3 regions of the Neobacillus sp. D3-1R genome follow, and region 3 is predicted to be linked to each of the others. Evidence: predicted binding sites of a transcription regulator. Region 3 holds the regulator's gene; each other region holds the start of a gene.
The links. The regulator LexA, encoded in region 3, represses DNA repair genes until DNA is damaged. The targets are predictions, from matches to a motif close to CGAACATATGTTCG.
Positions count from the first base shown of each region.

Region 1: the regulator LexA is predicted to act here: its motif matches at 1,453-1,466, upstream of ACSBPO_RS15200 (Y-family DNA polymerase).
Region 2: the regulator LexA is predicted to act here: its motif matches at 1,006-1,019, upstream of addB (helicase-exonuclease AddAB subunit AddB).

Region 1 is NZ_CP197471.1:2,953,301-2,955,579, reverse strand. Features, by position in the region: gene ACSBPO_RS15220 (toast rack family protein) at 1-54, shown strand, start outside; gene ACSBPO_RS15215 (hypothetical protein) at 85-309, opposite strand; gene ACSBPO_RS15210 (DNA alkylation repair protein) at 457-1,125, opposite strand; gene ACSBPO_RS15205 (YqzH family protein) at 1,161-1,352, opposite strand; gene ACSBPO_RS15200 (Y-family DNA polymerase) at 1,523-2,279, shown strand, end outside.
Region 2 is NZ_CP197471.1:1,147,806-1,150,084, forward strand. Features, by position in the region: gene ACSBPO_RS05775 (LCP family protein) at 1-299, shown strand, start outside; gene ACSBPO_RS05780 (TVP38/TMEM64 family protein) at 346-963, shown strand; gene addB (helicase-exonuclease AddAB subunit AddB) at 1,078-2,279, shown strand, end outside.
Region 3 is NZ_CP197471.1:1,677,982-1,680,260, reverse strand. Features, by position in the region: gene ACSBPO_RS08535 (YneB family resolvase-like protein) at 1-520, opposite strand, end outside; gene yneA (cell division suppressor protein YneA) at 523-846, opposite strand; gene lexA (transcriptional repressor LexA) at 1,001-1,621, shown strand; gene glnA (type I glutamate--ammonia ligase) at 1,756-2,279, opposite strand, start outside.

The DNA of each region.
Region 1 (2,279 bases), 1.3 Mb from region 3:
GATGTCGAAACAGACCTTGGAATTGGTGAAGCAATCTTTAAATTAGAAAAATAGGTTTTCTACGGGAGAATAGTCTTATAATGGCTATTCTCTTTTTATCTTGTGAAAAAAACCAAAATAAAAAGAACCATCGTTTCCTACTTGGGATGAATGGTTCTTACATTTATTTTGATAGAGATAATCTTTTTTTGTCTTTGTTTTTCTAGTTCTCATGTCTGTGAAAATAAATGGGCTTCGACTTTCTTCTGGATTTCTTCTTCCTTCGCGAACTAGTTTTTCACGAATTTTTTTGGCTTTTGATTTTGCCATTGGGTATCACTCCTTCTTAAGTTACAATCATTTTATATTAATTTACGTTGAAAGTCTTGGAAAGTTTCATAGGTTTAAAAATGTTTTGAGAAAAGCACCTTTTAATAGGTGCCTTTTTACATATTTCGCTTGTGGAATTCCATTTAATTATTTTAGATGCTTTAATGCTTCTCTGACACTTAATTTAGGTAAGGAATGAGTTTGAACAAAATTCATTACAAATTCAGGATTATTTCTGGCATATTCACGCAATGACCACCCAATTGCTTTTTCTATGAAGAAATCCTTATAGTATTTCGTTCTTTCAATCATTTCTGCAAGTAGTTCCGCATCTGTTTCCTGCTTGTATCCAAGCTGAAATAAAATACAGCTCCTCATTAACCAGAGATGACCGCTTTCAATCCACTTCTCAACTGTTGGTCGCATGATTTCTGGGTACATTTGAAAAATATAGCCAACATGATGTTTTGCGATATGATCAACTGTATCCCACCATGATTTTTTCTCAATTATATTTTCTAATAATTGAATATCCTCTTTCGTAAATTGTTTCTTCATTTTGTCCAGTAAATAAAGTCCTGCCATTTGAAGTTCGCGTTCTGGATAGGACCACAATTCTTGGATGACTTCGTGTAAATCCTCATGTTTTGGCAGCCCATTCTCAGCGATAAACGCTTTAAACGCATCCCTCATTGCTGGTGCTCTCAGTCCAATATACTTAAACTGGTCACGCATATATTTTTGCATTTTTACTGCCTCTTCTTCATTACGGTCATTGAGCAATAATTCGCGAAGCTTGTTTGCATATGTATTCATTTGTCTAATTCCTTTCGAATCTCTATTCCCTCGGATCAATTCGTCAAAAATTCATATATCACATCGTTGACAATGTCATGCAAGTCAGCGTCTGTTTCTTGTTTTAACTGAATGATTTGCTGGTAAAGCCGTTCATAATCTTCTGTTCCTAATGGAATGGATTCTAAATCGTGGTGATATTGTTTAAAGCTATTTTGAATCATTTTAACAATAAACTTTTTATCCATTTTAGGCCACCTCATCACCTGATTATATCGTGTTTTCTGCCTTTTTCCATCGTTTAGAGTCGAATGAATAAGGAAAAACGACTAAAATTCCCATTGAATACGAACGTATATTCGCTTAAAATAAGGATATAATATTGTGGAACAAACGTTCGTAAAAGGAGTAAGAGGCAATGATTAATTACAACGAGATGCCACAACAACAAATATTATGTGTTGATATGAAAAGCTTTTACGCTAGCTGTGCAGCTGTAATAGAAGGATTAGATCCTCTAGAATCCTATATAGCTGTGGTTGGTGATAAAGAGCGACAAGGAAGTATTGTGTTAGCGGCTTCACCGCGTATGAAAAAAGAATTTGGGATTAAAACAGGTTCACGTATGTTTGAGATACCAAATGATCCTCGGATTCATCTTATTGAACCGAAAATGGCTACCTACTTACGAATTTCAACTGAAATTACTCGGGTGTTTCATCGTTATGTCCCCAAGGAAGCTATCCATACCTACAGTGTTGATGAAAGCTTTATAAAAGTGGACGGTGCCACTGATATGTGGGGGGATGCCTTGACGATCGCCCGAAAAATCAAAGACGACATTGAACGTGAATTTCAGCTTCCATGTGCGGTTGGAATCGGTCCCAACATGCTCATGGCAAAGCTATGCCTTGATTTAGATGCTAAAAAGAAAGGGATTGCCGAATGGACATATGAAGATGTGCCGAATAAGCTTTGGCCAGTATCACCATTAAGAGAGATGTGGGGAATTGGACGCCGTGTTGAAAAAACATTAAATGGAATGGGAATTTTTAATGTTGGACAGCTCGCTCGTTATGATTTAAATAAGCTTGAAAAAAAATTCGGAATCATGGGTAACCAGCTTTATCATCATGCATGGGGAATTGATCTATCAGAAATCGGTGCACCGATTA
Region 2 (2,279 bases), 530 kb from region 3:
AAAGACAACAAAAGGTTATCAAAGAAGTTGCTAATCAATTAACAAGTATTCAGAAGATCCCTAAACTGCCAAAGCTGGTAGGGGTAGTAAAACCATTTGTAAATACTAATTTAAATACAACCAATATATTATTTATGGGGAAGGATTTCTTATCTGGTGATCGAGGAAATATCCCAACACTTCGTATTCCTGTGGACGGGTCATTTGAAAACAGAAGAATTGAAGGAGTGGGAGCTGTCCTTTGGATAGACGAGGAAGTAAATAAAACGGCACTTCATGAGTTTATTAAACAACCTTAGGGGAAAATAAATAGGACATGCTTGGTTTAAAAGGGAGTATAAATAAATGGATTTTAATACGCTAAGAGAATGGTTAACTTTAGAAAATATCATGAAATTAATTCAAGAGTATCGAGCATTGGGACCATTACCTGGAATATTTTTACCAATGCTTGAAGCATTCCTTCCTTTTTTACCTCTATTTTTATTTATTATGGCAAATGCGAGTGCTTTTGGTTTGTGGGTTGGATTTCTATATTCCTGGATTGGGGCATGTGCTGGAGCATTTATCGTTTTTATTGTTTTTCGAAAGTATGGTCAAAAACGGTTCTTCTCTTTTTTACAAAGACATTCTCAAGTTCAAAAATTAATGGGTTGGGTTGAACGTCACGGATTCGGTCCATTATTTATTCTTCTTTGTTTCCCATTTACTCCATCAGCGGTTGTGAATATTGTGGCTGGCTTATCAAAAATTAACACTGCCCAATACATGCTAGCTGTTCTATCTGGAAAAATGGTAATGATTTTTATCATTAGTTTTATCGGATATGATATTCGTTCGTTAATAACTCAGCCACTTCGAACGGCAATAGTAGCTGTTGTAATCTTTCTATTATGGTATATAGGAAAACGAATTGAATTAAGATTAAATTCAAAAAGTAAAAAAAATCATCAATTAAGTTAAAAGCGCAGCTATGCGCTTTTTTTACTTTATTTGTCAGTAGCTCGAACATGTATTCGTGTCTTTTGTGTGGTAAGATACTAATAGATAAAATATGAGAAAGAGGTGGCGAAGTAGATGTCTGTTCGTTTATTGATTGGTCGTTCGGGGACTGGAAAAACAACTTTTTGCTTTAATGAAATGAAAAGCCATCTTAAAGAAAAACCAGAAGGAAACCCCATTATTTATTTAGTACCGGATCAAATGACTTTTCTATCAGAATATCGCCTCATAACAGGTAATGATATAAATGGAATGATTAGGGGACAAGTGTTTAGTTTTTCCCGTTTAGCGTGGAGAGTATTGCAAGAAACAGGTGGAATCAGCAGACAGCATCTTACCAGTGTTGGTTTAAATATGTTGATTCGAAAGATTATTGAGGAAAAAAAGGCTGATCTAAAAATATTTGATAAAGCAGCTGATAAAAACGGGTTTATTGAGCAGATGGAACAAATGCTTACTGAATTTAAAAGATATTGTATTCAACCCAATGAATTAAGTATAAAACGTGAGACACTCTCTGATAAAGATCCTCGTACAACAAGAGTGCTTAAAGATAAATTACATGATTTAGAACTGATTTATAAAAGTTTTGAAGAATCCCTGCATCAAAAATATTTAGATTCAGAAGACTATTTTCGATTACTAACTGAAAAAGCACATGAATCTAGTTTTATTCAAAATGCTGAGGTATACATCGATGGGTTTGATAGTTTTACACCACAAGAATATATGGTTATCGCAGCTCTTATGAAAAATTGCAAAAGAGTCACGATTGCTTTGACCTTAGACGAGCCATTCTATCAAACACCACCAGATGAACTGCACCTTTTCCGATTATCAGGAGAAACATGTCAAACCATTTATGAAATTGCCCATACAGAAGGTATAGAACTAGAAAATATAGTACCTTTTACAAAGCAAAAAAGATGGAATAACGATTCCTTAAGACATTTGGAAGCTTTTTTCGATACTAGACCAGTAGTAAAGTTTGAACAAAAGTCCAATATTCATATTGGACAAGCTGTCAATCGCCGTGCAGAAGTTGAGGGTGTTGCTCGCCAAATAAAACAGCTAGTAAGCGAGTCTCCATCTTATCGTTATCGTGATGTTGCCGTTTTAATTCGAAACGGTCAGGAATATCAGGAAATTCTTGAAACGGTTTTTGCAGATTATGATATTCCTTTTTTTATTGACCAAAAAAGAACGATGCTTCACCATCCGTTAGTGGAACTGATCCGTTCAACCTTAGAAATTTTACATTCTAATTGGCGTTATGA
Region 3 (2,279 bases):
CAATTTCTTCAATTGGCACCTCTATTTTTTCTCTACCAGATGTAACTCCAAGATTTTTTAAATTTTTTTGAGGTTCATAACCATTTTTAACTGCTCGTTTCATTCCCCTTTTAATTTTCAAATTATGTATTTTCCGTTGGTACTCCTCCACAATCCCAACAATTTGTAAAACCATTGAATCTGCTTCAGAAAGTTGCAATTCCCCTTGGTGGGAAATGGAGAATATCTTGACACCTTCTTTTCTAATACAATGTAAGAGCGCAATTTTCGTGTTTCCACGGCCTAATCTTGTTTCATCCTGAATTAGAATAGCATGAACTGACTCAACTTTGATTAAATGTAGTAATTCTAATATTCCTTCTCTCTCAAATTCGTATCCACTTGCCTGTTCCCTAAAAATTTTAACTATTTCAAACCCGAGTTTATGGGAAAGGAAAAGTAATTCCTCTTCTTGTCTTTTAAGGGAGGATTCTTGACTTTCTTTATTTGTACTAACCCTGCAATAAATAATAGCTTTCATTATTATTCTCCAACAGCACTCGCTAATTCAGTACCTTCTCCTAAGGAATTGTTTTTCACAGGAAGTATAATTTCCGCACCTGGATATAGTTGCTTATCAACTAGTTTATTATGAGAAACAACCCAATTAATAAACTGCTCCTTTGACAATTTGCTATCCATTGTGTATTGATCCGCCATTTCCCAAAGAGTATCTCCTGAGTTTACTTTAATTTTTATGTAATCCTCTTCATTTATATCCGTAGCCAACCTTAAAAATAATGCCGATATGCAACTAACTACTAAAAGTAAAATAGTATATGAGTATGTAGACCAAAGTTTTTTCATTATTAACACCTCTTATAGAATGTATGTTCGCTTTATATGAAATGATTATAATACGAACGTTTGTTTGTTGTCAATACTTTCACGAACTTATGTTTGTATGTATTGGAAATACATGCTATAATTAAGACAACAAATGGACACGAGGTGCGCTAATATGACAAAGTTATCAAAACGCCAGCAAGATATTCTGGCCTTTATAAAAGATGAGGTGCGATCAAAAGGCTATCCACCTTCTGTTCGCGAAATTGGTGAAGCCGTTGGTCTTGCTTCAAGTTCTACTGTACACGGTCATTTGGCTCGATTGGAAACAAAAGGTTTAATTAGACGTGACCCTACTAAACCAAGAGCCATCGAAATATTAGATTTAGAAGAATCTAATATCCCCACTCAAAATATAATTAACGTCCCTGTAATCGGAAAGGTAACAGCTGGTTTACCAATCACCGCTATCGAAAATGTAGAAGAGTATTTCCCTCTACCAGCAAGTTTTGCTCCTGCAGATGAAAATGTATTTATGCTTGAGATAATGGGTGACAGCATGATTGAGGCTGGAATTTTAGATGGTGATTATGTAGTAGTAAAACAACAAAGGACAGCTAATAACGGGGACATTGTAGTCGCCATGACAGAAGAGGACGAAGCAACAGTAAAAAGATTTTTTAAAGAAAAAGATTATTTCCGCCTTCAACCGGAAAACTCTTCACTCGAACCTATCATTTTACAGAATGTAACGATATTAGGTAAGGTTGTAGGTGTGTTCCGTCACATCCACTAATTTTATGATTTTATACTAGGATAGTAGAGTACCTTATGCTAGCATCGGAATATTCCGATGCTTTTATTTTTAAAAAGACATTCCAAAACCCAGTAAAAAACCCTTAACTCATACTAGAGTCAAGGGTTTTACTATTAATACAAGCTCATATATTGATCGCGTTCCCATTGATGTACTGATGTGCGGAACATATCCCACTCAATTTCTTTCGCTTCGACGAAGTGTTCTAAAATATGTTCACCCAGAGCTGAAGTAATAACTTCATCAGCTTTTAAATAATCTAGGGCCTGTGCTAAAGTTGCTGGAAGGTCGTAAACACCTTCTGCGATACGTTCTTCTTTTGTCATTACATAAATATTACGGTCTACCGGAGCTGGTGGAGTAATGTTATTCTTAATTCCATCTAATCCAGCTTTTAAAAGTACAGCCATTGCAAGGTAAGGATTTGCCGCTGGATCTACACTACGAACTTCAACACGAGTACTCAAACCACGTGAGGCAGGAATACGAATTAACGGTGAACGGTTCTGAGCTGACCATGCAACATAACATGGTGCCTCATATCCAGGAACTAAACGCTTATAAGAGTTTACTAATGGATTTGTCACAGCTGTAAAGTGTGGAGCATGCTTTAGAACTCCAGCAATGAATTGTTTTG